DNA from 3 places in the Pseudidiomarina tainanensis genome. Region 2 is predicted to be linked to each of the others. Evidence: predicted binding sites of a transcription regulator. Region 2 holds the regulator's gene; each other region holds the start of a gene.
The links. Region 2 encodes sigma-54, which starts transcription at its own class of promoters, with help from an activator protein. Its sites were predicted from a motif close to GTTGGCACGNNNNTNGNNT; they were not measured.
Positions count from the first base shown of each region.

Region 1: a site for sigma-54 is predicted at 2,413-2,431, ahead of BM292_RS10940 (DUF3192 domain-containing protein). Genes of this name have one in related genera too.
Region 3: a site for sigma-54 is predicted at 2,527-2,545, ahead of BM292_RS10855 (P-II family nitrogen regulator). Genes of this name have one in related genera too.

Region 1 is NZ_FOYU01000004.1:154,998-159,281, reverse strand. Features, by position in the region: gene rpsU (30S ribosomal protein S21) at 172-387, shown strand; gene dnaG (DNA primase) at 569-2,320, shown strand; gene BM292_RS10940 (DUF3192 domain-containing protein) at 2,486-2,872, shown strand; gene rpoD (RNA polymerase sigma factor RpoD) at 3,032-4,284, shown strand, end outside.
Region 2 is NZ_FOYU01000001.1:1,378,473-1,382,756, reverse strand. Features, by position in the region: gene BM292_RS06700 (HPr family phosphocarrier protein) at 1-121, opposite strand, end outside; gene rapZ (RNase adapter RapZ) at 149-1,006, opposite strand; gene ptsN (PTS IIA-like nitrogen regulatory protein PtsN) at 1,018-1,464, opposite strand; gene hpf (ribosome hibernation promoting factor) at 1,468-1,755, opposite strand; gene BM292_RS06680 (RNA polymerase factor sigma-54) at 1,782-3,155, opposite strand; gene lptB (LPS export ABC transporter ATP-binding protein) at 3,164-3,889, opposite strand; gene lptA (lipopolysaccharide transport periplasmic protein LptA) at 3,870-4,284, opposite strand, start outside.
Region 3 is NZ_FOYU01000004.1:136,746-141,029, forward strand. Features, by position in the region: gene glpQ (glycerophosphodiester phosphodiesterase) at 1-852, opposite strand, end outside; gene BM292_RS10845 (cysteine synthase A) at 849-1,892, opposite strand; gene rcsF (Rcs stress response system protein RcsF) at 1,918-2,280, opposite strand; gene BM292_RS10855 (P-II family nitrogen regulator) at 2,610-2,948, shown strand; gene BM292_RS10860 (ammonium transporter family protein) at 2,959-4,131, shown strand; gene cfa (cyclopropane fatty acyl phospholipid synthase) at 4,205-4,284, shown strand, end outside.

The DNA.
Region 1 (4,284 bases), on a different contig from region 2:
CACCTCTCAATACATTCCGATTTAAATTGATCTTGGGCTTTACATCAGGATCTGAACTCGCTACAATTCAGCACCAAATTTAATCGTGGTGGTTATTTATTAACCAGTTTTACAAATCCACAGTTGATTCAACCAATTCAACAACAGAATTTTCATTGAGGTGAGATTTTAATGCCAGTTGTTAAAGTAAAAGAAAACGAGCCGTTTGACGTAGCTTTGCGTCGCTTTAAGCGCTCTTGCGAGAAAGCAGGTGTATTATCAGAAGTTCGTCGTCGTGAATTCTACGAGAAGCCAACTTCTGAGCGTAAGCGCAAAAAAGCAGCTGCGGTTAAGCGTCACGCGAAAAAATTGTCGCGTGAAAATGCACGTCGCACTCGTCTGTACTAAGTAACTGGTGTGTCACTGGTAACGTAGCGATAACGCCACTTGCGTTTCACTACAGCACAGACCTCGAAGAGCCGGAATGAGTTTGACTCAGTCCGGCTTTTTCATATCTGGGTTGCACCAATTCCAACAGCGAGTACAATTCTAGCTTCGCAATTTCACCATCACGCAACACAGGCAGACCATGGCAGGTTTAATTCCAAAGAGCTTTATTCACGATCTCATTGAACGTGCTGATGTTGTAGAGATTGTCGATAGCCGAGTTCCGCTGAAAAAGGCTGGTCGTAACTACCAAGCCTGCTGCCCATTTCATAATGAAAAGTCACCAAGTTTTACGGTGGCGCCTGACAAGCAGTTTTATCATTGCTTCGGTTGCGGTGAGCATGGCAATGCGCTTGATTTTTTAATGAAATTCGATGGGCTTGAGTTTCCTGAAGCCGTTGAAGAACTCGCGCATATGCTTGGGCTTGAAGTACCGAGAGAAACGTCAAGTAATCCTGTCGCTGATGCCCGTAAGCGGGCACAAGAATCAAGTGACTATGAACAAATGGAGCGGGCCTCGAAGTTTTTTGCTCATCAACTCCGCCACCATACTAACTCAAGCCGTGTCATCGAATACCTCAAAGGGCGCGGACTCAGCGGCGATATCGTCAAGCAATTTCAAATTGGCTATGCGCCAGATGGCTGGGATGGTTTACTCAGTGCGTTAGGATCAGATCAACGATCAAAACAGCAATTAGTTGATCTGAAGCTAGTTAATCAGAATGATCAGGGTCGCCTTTATGACTTCTTCCGCGACCGCGTGATGTTTCCGATTCGCGATAGACGTGGCCGTGTTGTCGGTTTTGGTGGACGTATACTCGAGGGCGATGGCCCGAAGTATTTAAACTCGCCGGAAACCAGAATTTTTCATAAAGGCCGTGAGCTTTATGGTTTCTATGAAGCTCGGCAGGCCAATCGCGAGCTGGAACAGGTCGTTATCGTTGAGGGCTACATGGACGTGGTCGCATTAGCACAAGCTGGCATCAGCTTTGCTGTCGCATCGCTTGGCACTGCAACCACGACCGAACAATTACAGATGCTGTTTCGCGCCACACGTAAAGTCGTGTGTTGTTACGATGGCGATCGCGCCGGCAGAGACGCCGCCTGGCGAGCCTTAGAAAATGCCTTGCCACTGCTTAATGACGGCATTGAGTTGAGCTTCTTGTTTCTTCCCGACGGCGAAGATCCAGATACCTTGGTACGCAAAGAGGGTGCTGACGAATTCGCCCGCCGTTTGCAGCAAGCGCAAAGTTTCACCGATTATTTTTTCGCACATTTAACCGAAACCATTGATGTTCAATCGGATGCTGGAAAGTCATTACTGCTGAAGCAAGCCAAACCGCTCATTGAACGGATTGCCAGTGACTTCTATCGTGAAACTTTGATGGAACGCTTAGCACGGTTGCTGCGCCGTGAAACCTCGCAACTCGAAGCACAAATTAAAGCCCCAGAACGCGCGAAGCCCGAGCGTTCGACGCTCAAAATGACACCGATGCGCCGAGCCATTGGGTTATTAGTTCAACATCCCGAAATTGGCCGCGAGATTCCGCTACATGCAGAGTTAAAAGCATTGAAGCAACCCGGTATCGATTTGTTGTTGAAGCTGCATGAGCAGACGCATGCACAATCGTTAACCTCAGCTCAAATATTAGAGTTATGGCGAGGAGAGCCGGAAGAGAAGGCTCTGCGTCAATTGGCGCTTTGGGAGCATCATCTTGATGCCGAAAAAGCAGTCCACGAATTCTTCGATATCTTCGCTTACTTCATTGATTTGTTTGTTGAACAACGAGCCAATGAACTGCTCGAAAAGGAACGTACTGCGCCATTGAGCAAATCGGAAAAGCAAGAATATCTCACCTTGTTGCAATATCTGAAAGATCGTGAAAAGCGCTAATAGCCGTTAGAAATTGCCACAAATTAGTAGTTTCCGCTATCGCGTAAACTCATCAAATCGTTAAAAACCCAATCAAAACAACGCAGTAGAATTATGGCATTAGTCTTGCATAACCTCTTGTGTACAAAACATAAATCAAATTCGAATAACAATTAGGAGTAAAACATGAAGTTCCCAAAATTAGCCATGATCGGTGCTGTTGTTATCTTGTCTGCTGGATTACAAGGTTGTGTGATTGCCGTCAACGGCGACGGCGAAAATTACAGCACGAGTGATAGCGTCAGCAAAAAAGAAGCCAGCAATCGCGCTGCAATCGCATCATTCACTGACGGCATGACCGTTGAAACCGTGCAAAATGAATTGGGCACGCCTGAATTTTCAGATTTGTGGACCGTCGATAACGTACGTTATCGCGTACTTTATTATCGCACTCAGCGCGTTCACGCCGATGGTAATACGACCCGTGATGAATGTACGCCGGTTGTCTTTGCAAATGGCAATTTAATTGGCACAGGCGAATTCGCGTTGTCACGGATTCCTCAGAATAACTGATTAAATTCTGGCTGAAAACGACAGTATCTGCTACAATTTCCGGTCTTGAATTTTATACCTCACGCACTCATCTAATTAGAGTACATATTCGTACCTATTTGAGTCGCCGTAAGTTTAAGACCGGTTACATTTCTCATTAATAACAGGTGGTAGATCTGTATGCAGCAGAGTCGTCAATCACAGCTCAGGCTTCTTATTGCCAAAGGTAAGGAGCAAGGTTATCTCACTTTTTCTGAAGTGAACGATCACCTACCTTCTGAGATCGTTGATTCGGATCAAATCGAAGACATCATCGGCATGATCAATGACATGGGTATTCAGGTGTTTGAAAACGCACCCGATGCCGATGAATTGATGATGAGCGAAGATACCGCTGATGAAGACGCAGCTGAAGCCGCCGCGCAAGCATTAGCAAGCGTAGATGGTGAGTTGGGTCGCACCACAGACCCTGTGCGCATGTACATGCGTGAAATGGGCACAGTTGAATTGTTAACTCGTGAAGGCGAGATCGACATCGCAAAACGCATTGAAGATGGTATTAACCAAGTTCAATGTTCGGTTGCGGAATATCCTGAAGCCATCAACTTCTTACTGGATCAGTGGGATTCATGTGAAGCCGAAGAAATGCGTTTAACCGACATCATTTCTGGTTTCATTGACCCGAATGAAGTTGATGAAGCGCCTGTTGTGGCAACTCACATTGGTTCTGAACTCAGCGACGATCAACTCGATGATGAAGATGACGACGCTGATGATGACGACGATGATAGTGATGATGACAGCTCAGATAGCGGCATCGATCCTGAATTTGCGCGTCAAAAGTTTGGAGAACTCCGTGACCAATACGAGAAAACGCGTGCTGCGATAAGCAAGCATGGTCGTGACAACGCCAAAGCGCGTAAAGAAATCGAAGCGTTGAGCGAACTCTTCAAGCAATTCCGTCTAGTACCGAAGCAGTTTGATCGCTTAGTGAAAGACATGCGCGACATGATGCATCGTGTACGTGTGCAAGAACGTCTGATCATGAAGATGTGTGTTGAGCAGGCTGGTATGCCGAAGCGCGCATTCATGAAAGCGTTCGCTGGTAACGAAAACAGCACCGCTTGGTTAGCGAAAGCCATTGACGATGGTGAAGCGTACTCTGAGTCATTATCAACGCTTCAGGTTGAGTTAGAGCGCTGTATCCACAAGCTCGCCGAAGTGGAAGTGGAAACTGGCCTAACCATCGCTAAAGTGAAAGATATCAACCGTCGTATGTCGATTGGTGAAGCGAAAGCTCGCCGTGCGAAAAAAGAGATGGTTGAAGCGAACTTGCGTTTGGTTATCTCCATCGCGAAAAAATATACCAACCGTGGTTTACAGTTCTTGGATTTAATTCAAGAAGGTAACATTGGTTTGATGAAAGCCGTGGA
Region 2 (4,284 bases):
CTTGTACAATAGATACTTGGGCATCAAATTGATGAGCGAGCTTAGCAAGCTTGGTTGCGGCGCGTGCGTGCAGGCCGAGTTTATTGCGGATGGTAACGGTGCGACGGATGACATCGGTCATAAGAAAACCTTTAAGGAGCTTTAGGCGTTATGATTTTGCGTGGCGACTTGCTTCACGATGTCGCACTTGCACCTTGAATGGTTGTTCAGCGAAACGCTTGGCAAGTTGTTCGGCAATATAAACCGAGCGATGCTGGCCACCCGTACAGCCGATGCCTATGGTTAAGTAACTTCGGTTGCTCCGCTGAAAATGTGGTAACCAGGTTTCAAAAAACACTTCAAGCTGATGAATAAACTTAGTTACTAGCGGCTGCTGCTCAAAAAAATGTTGTACTGCCGGGTCATTGCCAGTTAATGGCTTGAGCTCTGGCACCCAGTGTGGGTTGGGTAAAATACGCGCATCAAATGCATAGTCTAAATCAGGCGGTAGCCCATATTTGTAGCCAAAGGACTGAAACACCACAATTAATCGTGAAGCGGCTTTACCAAGCACGCGCTCGGACACTTGTTCGCTGAGCTGATGAACACTCAAATCACTACTATCGATACGCCAAGTTGCGCGTTCCGCCAATGGCTCAAGCATCGCTGCTTCAGCGGCTAAGGCATCCGCCAATGGCATTTCTTTTTGTGAGAGCGGGTGCAGGCGACGGGTTTCGCCAAAGCGTCTTAGCAAAATTGCTTCCGATGAGTCGATGTAGAGGATTTCTGGTTTAACTTTGCTGGGCAGAAAATCGAGCGCTTCGGTAAGCTCATTTTGATCGGCAGGTAAATTGCGCACATCAACACTGACCGCAACTTTGTCATATTGATCAATGACTGCATGCACAAGTGTAGGCATCAGAGTAATCGGTAAATTATCGACACAGTAATAGCCGAGATCTTCAAGAACTCTCAGCGCAATAGTTTTCCCGGAGCCGGATCGGCCTGTGACAATAATTAATTGCATGATGCTTCTACTTAACCCGTGAACAGGTCATATAATTCTTGATCGCTCTGGGCATCACGTAAAGCCCGCGTACAATTCTTATCATTTAATCGTTGTGCCACCGACGCCAGCGTTTGCAAATGTTGCTCATGCTGGTCTTCAGGTACCAATAGCGCGAAAATAATGTCGACCGGCTGATTATCAATGGCATCGAAATCGATAGGTGCTGATAGCGTCATGAGTATTGCTACAGGTTTGTTAGCACTCGCTAACCGACCATGTGGAATTGCAACACCCATACCGATACCGGTGCTGCCCAATCGTTCGCGATTCAGCAGGCTTTCAAAGACATCGAAGCTGGTTGTGCCAGACAGGCGAGGCGCGGCCAGTTGGCCAATGAGCTCAAGTACTTTCTTTTTACTTGAGCCGTCGACTGCACAGCGCGTGCAGTCGGGGCTTAACAAGGTGGATAAATCCATGATTTAGTGACGTTTCATCTTTTCTTTATGTTTAATAACCTGCCGATCGAGTTTGTCGATCAACCCGTCGATGGCGGCATACATATCTTGATGCTCTGAATCTGCGAAAATTTCGCCGCCATTCAAATGCAGCGTAGCTTCCGCTTTTTGCGTCAACTTTTCAACATTTAAAATGACATGGACGTTATTTATGTGGTCAAAATGACGTTCGAGCTTGCTAAATTTGCTATCAACATACTCGCGCAAGGCGTCAGTGATTTCTACGTGATGACCAGTCAGATTAATTTGCATAACATCTTCCTTCTGTTGTCCAAGATTCAGATAAGACGTTTGCGTTGACTCGAGGGCGGAATATTGAGTGCCTCTCGATACTTCGCAATGGTCCGTCTAGCTACTTGGATACCCTGTTCCGCTAGGAGTTCAGTCAATTTACTGTCACTCAGCGGCTTTTTCGGGTTTTCCGCAGCAACTAGCTTTTTCAACAACGCGCGTATCGCCGTTGATGAAGCTTCTCCACCCGTATCAGTGCCAAGCTGACTAGAGAAGAAGTACTTCAATTCAAACACACCACGCGGCGAATGCATATACTTTTGCGTGGTTACTCGTGAAATAGTTGATTCGTGCATATCAACCGCACTGGCAATGTCGGCTAAAACCATCGGTTTCATGGCTTCTTCACCGTATTCAAAGAAGCCTTGTTGGCGCAAAACAATAGCGTTGGCTACCTTGAGCAACGTTTCGTTGCGGCTATCAAGGCTACGAATAAACCATTTGGCTTCTTGTGTTTGCTGGCGTATGTATTGCATGTCATCAGTTTGGCGCGATCCTTGGCATAACTTCGCGTAACTTTCATTTACCTTAAGTTTAGGCACACTTTCTGGATTTAGCTCAACCATCCAGCGATTATTTTTTTTGCGCACTAAAATATCCGGAATCACATAGTCGTCATCACTTTGATTGAACGCCTCGCCCGGTCGCGGTTGTAGTTGTTGAATGAGCTCAATGACTGCGGCTAAGTCGTCTTCATTCAAGCGTAATCGCCGCGCCAACGTTCGGTAATCACGACTGCCCAAAAGAGCTAAATGCTCACGAACTGCCGTAAACGCTTCATTGCGCCACGGTGTATCGGTGGGTAAGTGTAGAAGTTGCAAGGCGAGGCATTCACCGACATCGCGAGCGCCGACGCCGATAGGGTCAAAATGTTGAATACGCTTAAGTACAACAGCCACTTCATCGAGCTCAACTGGCTCGTCTAACTGCTGATTGACGGCGCTAATGATGTCGTCAAGCGAGGCGGTTAAGTAACCACTATCATCAATGGCGTCAATGATGGCGAGGGCAATGACTTCATCAACAGTAGAAAAATGCGAGAGCTGCATTTGCCAGATTAGATGGTCGTGCAAACTTGTGCTTGAGGCGCCTTCAAATACTGAATCCTCGCCATCGAAACTCGATGCTGACTGACCTAAAGAAGCAGAACAAGGACTATCCCATAATTCATCGTCGTCGCTGATTGCGGTTTCGCCCTCCGCTTCGGCTTGCTCAAGTTCAAGTAGGGGATTTTCTTCAAGCGCTTGTTGAACTTCTTGCTGTAGTTCCAGCGTTGAAAGCTGCAACAGTTTAATCGCCTGCTGCAGCTGTGGTGTCATTGACAGCTGCTGAGAGAACTTAAACTGCAGACCTTGTTTCATTAAACCACCTAGAGGGTGAATTGTTCGCCCAAATACACGTCTTTAACCTGTTGGTTATTTAAGATGGTATGGGCGTCACCGGTCGCTATCAACTCACCGTGGCTAACAATATAAGCATTTTCACAAACCGAGAGGGTTTCGCGTACGTTGTGATCAGTAATTAGCACACCAATGCCGCGATTTTTCAGATGCTCAATAATTTTTTTAATATCGAGAACTGAAATGGGGTCGACGCCTGCAAACGGTTCATCGAGCAAAATAAACGCTGGGTCAGCGGCAAGAGCACGAGCAATCTCGACGCGACGACGTTCACCGCCGGACAAGCTCATCCCGAGGCTATTCGCAATGTGGCCAATATGAAACTCTTCGAGCAGACCATCTAAACGTTCTTCACGGCCATTGGCATCGAGGTCTTTGCGCGTCTCTAAGATCGCCATGATATTGTCACGTACGGTCAATTTTCGAAATATTGAGGACTCTTGCGGCAGATACCCAATACCGCGGCGCGCACGCTCATGCATTGGAAGCAACGAAATATCTTCGTCATCAATCATGATGCGCCCTTTATCGTTGTTGACCAAGCCAACAATCATATAGAAAGTAGTCGTTTTACCAGCCCCATTCGGGCCCAGCAAGCCGATAATTTGACCGGATTCTACGGTTAGACTGACGTCTTTTACTACTTGCCGCTTGTTGTACGATTTCGCGAGATGCTCAGCGATTAGTCGGCTCATTCTGGTTGTCGCTCTTTTTCTTTGGCATAAAAATGGTGGTCACACGATCCGCATCATCTTCGCTACGGTTAGCTGAAAGCTGTTGCGTCGCAAAGTTATAGATAATCTCGCTACCTTGTATCACGCTATTTTCTTGCGAGACCTTCACATTGCCAGAGAGTGTCAATAATTGCTGGCTTTGATCGTAACTAATTATTTCCGCTTCAGCCGTGATGGGCGAGCCATCGTCCAACTGCTGCTCATAAACAGCGGGGCTACCTGTGGCGGTGAATACATCCGTTTGATCATCACGACGTGTCACTTCAAGATGATCGGCACGAATCGATAAGCTACCCTGACGAATCACGACATTTTGATCGAACACCGCTACTTTTTTGGCCACATCAAATGACTCA
Region 3 (4,284 bases), on a different contig from region 2:
GCCGTTCTCATCTAGGCCCAAATAAATATGGTTCAACCAAATACCGACACCACCGGCGTAGCTGCTTAGCGTTTCTAAACCTGCGGCAGTGAGCATCGTGTTGTAATCAATATCGCTCTCATTCCAACTATTTTCAGCGACCAACTGCACCAGTGGTAGCTGTGTCATGAATTCGCGCTTCAACCGGCGTAATACTTCGGGGTCAAAACTTTGCAAATAAATCGGCGCTGGCGGTACAACGTCGCTGAATCCATAGCGTGCTAAAACACCGAGTGTTGCTTGAACGACATCATAATTTTGAGTTTTATGCCAACGCGCCGCCTTGAATTCAATGTATAGGCCGGTATTCGTATTGCGCGTTTGATTTAAGCCAAGAATAAGCTCAATCTGCTGCGCCAGCGACATGATTTTAAAATCCCCGCTGGTCACGGAGAATCGCTGTGGGTAACGCTGCTCGCCATGTTTATTTTTACGTTCGGTGAGTGTTAACTTTTGGAGTTCCGCAAAGGTAAAGTCAACCACATAATAGTGGCCATTGGGACGGTGTTTGTCCGGATAAACCTCTTTGACGTTGGTCACAAAATCCAAAACAATATCGTGCAACACGACGGGAACATGGTCGCGAGTCAGTACTACATCTTGTTCGATGTAGTCGGCATTTTGGGCATGGGCCAAAGCGACCGCAACCGCAGAGTGTTCAGGCGCATAACCTGAAGCTCCGCGGTGAGCAATAATTAACGGTGACTTAGCCTCTTCGCTTGCTGACGGTTCAGTTAACTGCTGTGCCCAACTATTCGAGCATACCAGTCCGCTTACGACCAGAAGAGCGGCGAAGCTGAGTTTACCTTTCATGATTGACGATACCAAACTTTATCACCCTGATTCTGGTAACGACGAATTAACTCAGATATCTTCTCGGGCTCGGTACGAACGCCGCGTTGTTTTAAATAGTCTTCGTTGTAGAGTTTGCTCGCCGAGCGCTCGCCAAGATCACAAGCGAACGTCACGACCGTCTTTCCTGGGCCATGCAATACTGCGGCTTGCAACGCGCCAGCCACGTTTAAACACGAGCTACTGCCAAGCACTAAACCCTCGTGCTCCACAAGGTATCGCGACAACGTCACTAAATCGTCATCAGGAAGGTTTACTGCCGCATCAATACGCGCCTGTTTAAAGTTCTCAACCAAACGCATAATGCCGATGCCCTCGGTGAACGAGCTACCTTGACTGACATATTCTCCAGTTTTCAAATAACTGTAGATGCCAGAACCATCTGGATCAGCCAACCAAACTTGCATGTTCGGGTTGCGCTCTTTGAGATACATTGAGTTACCAGCAATCGTTCCTCCGGTGCCAGCGACAGACACCAAAATATCAATGTTGCCATTGGTTTGCTGCCAAATTTCAGGGCCAGTCGTCAGATAATGAGCTCGCGCATTACTGGTATTCTCAAATTGATTGGCCCACCAATAGTCATCATTTTGTTCAGCCAATCGGCGCGCCGTATGATAAAAATGATTTTCGTTTTTAAAAGGAACTGGGTCAACCGTTTTAAGTTGGGCGCCGTGCAACGTAATCATGCGCTCTTTTTCTTTGCTCTGATCATTGGGCATAACTGCCAGCATGTTCAAGCCAAACGAACGAGCAACCACCGCGAGACCTATTCCAGTGTTTCCGGCGGTGCCTTCAACAATCGTCATACCGGGCTTGAGTTCACCTTTGTCCATCGCATCTTTAATCATTTGCAATGCAGCACGATCTTTTATCGAACCACCAGGGTTTTGCGACTCCAACTTCACCCAAATATCACAACCGGTTAAATCCGAAAGTGAGTTCAATCGCAATAAATCTGTTTGACCGATTAGCTCTGCAGAACGCTTAGCAACTTGCATGACGACTCCTTCTACAATGATTCACTTACTGTAACGGTTGTGCCTGGTGCGCATCACCAGTGCAAATCCAGCGCGCTCGACAATCATCTGTTTGGTCTTGCTGACAACTGCGTAATATCAAACGATTTGCACCGAGTTTTGCCGCCGCAATTTTCATGCGCAGTAAAGCTTCTTGTTGGGTCGGTTTTTCGGAGAACACGTTTGCTTGGCAAGATTCACCTTGTACTTGCCCCAAACTGACAAAGCTCACATCGTTACGTGACAACTCATAAGGTCGCATAAAGTCTACCGACTCTGCCGCAGACATATCTACCTCACTCACTGATGAGTGATTCGATGAACAGCCTGCGAGCACAAATAAGACAGTCATTAAGGATAGATATTTCATGGCGATACCTTTGGTTTCTTTGCGTTAACATTACGGAGCTTACAGCACCTTGTAAAGATTCAATCATTATATGTTATCCCTCAGCAAACCGCATGTGTTCGACTTACCCGTTCGTTGTATGCCACCAATGTGCCCACTCATGTGCCCACCAATGGTGCAAGATCTCTGTAAAAATTAAACAATCGCACCAAATTAGTGCAAGTTTCGCGTATTTTCGGCGATTTTAATCCTTTTTTTGATGCTTTTTTTGGCATGGCAATTGCTTGGTTATTAAGCGGAGACGATGAATAACCCGACTAAATCTAGTTCGCTGAGAAAAAGGAGTCACCATGCAACTTGTTATCGCCATCATAAAACCCGCCAAACTCAACGACGTTCGAGAAGCCCTTGAACAGATTGGCTGTCAGGGTATGACCATTACAGAAGTTCGTGGTTTTGGTCGGCAAAAAGGCCACACCGAACTCTATCGAGGTGCCGAATATCGTATCGATTTTCTACCCAAAATACGCATCGATATTGCCGTCACCGATGAACAGCTCGAAGCTGCTATTGATGCTATTCGAGACGCCGCGCATACCGGCAATACCGGCGATGGTAAAATCTTCGTCACGCCGCTCTCAACCGTGATTCGGATTCGCACCGGCGAAACTGATCGCTTCGCGATATAAGGAGATTCCCATGACTATGACCGAATTAAGTTATGCATTAGATACCTTGTTTATTTTATTAAGTGCGGCATTAGTGATGTGGATGGCGGCAGGCTTTTCCATGCTTGAGGCTGGTTTGGTACGAACCAAGAATACCACCGAAATTCTGGTCAAGAATATCCTATTATACGCTCTCGCATGCCTCTGTTATTTTTTCATCGGCTATCGCCTGATGTATGGTGAAACAACAATTTCCGATTACTCCCCGAGCGCTTACCTGTTCTTCCAAATGGTCTTCGTCGCAACCGCGATGTCAATTGTATCCGGAGCCGTGGCAGAGCGCATGAAGCTCTCAATGTTTCTGGTATTTACCCTTATCATGACGAGTGTCATCTATCCGCTTGTTGGTAGCTGGACTTGGGGCGGTGGCTTTTTAAGTGAGATGGGATTTGTAGATTTTGCCGGTTCAGGCGTTGTACATATGACGGGAGCTGCTGCTGCTCTTGCTGGTGTGATGATTCTTGGTCCGCGTAAAGGTAAATATGGACATAGTGGTGCTATTTATCCAATCCCTGGCGCCAATATGCCGCTGGCAACTCTCGGTACACTTATCCTTTGGTTTGGCTGGCTAGGCTTTAATGGTGGTTCGCTCTTAAGCATTCACACTGTGGAAAACGCCAATGCGGTGGCCAATATCTTTCTCAATACGAATTTGTCAGCTGCTGCCGGTGCCGTTTCTGCTTTTGCTATTACTCGCCTCATTTGGCGCAAAGCTGATCTCACCATGATTTTGAACGGTGTACTTGCAGGCTTAGTCGCAATTACAGCTGAACCTGCGGCTGCAACAGCAACTAGCTCGGTACTAATCGGTACGGGTGCGGGTGCGCTTGTTGTGGCTTCCATAGTATTACTCGACCGCTTAAAAATTGACGACCCAGTTGGTGCTATTTCGGTGCACGGCGTGGCAGGCCTTTATGGGTTGATTTGTGCGGTGCTGACATCTGTATCGGCATCAATTTCGGTTCAATTACTCGGTGCTGCCATTATTTTTCTCTGGGTATTTTCAAGTAGTTTGCTGGTGTGGTGGTTTTTAGCCAGAGCATTTGGCATTCGCCTCTCTATGGAGCATGAATATATAGGTGCTGATATTTCGGAATGTGGCGTTGAAGCCTATCCCGAATTTGTGGCGTCTAAGTCACGCTAGAACTTATTTGGCAGCCGTGCAAATGCCGTTATCTTGACTACACTTGTGCGTAAATCGTGTCACTGGAGGTAGCATGGCGAACGCACAAGCATTTGTTAGTGAGTTATTAGCTCCGGCCGATATCCAACTCAATGGAAATCGGCCGTGGGATAT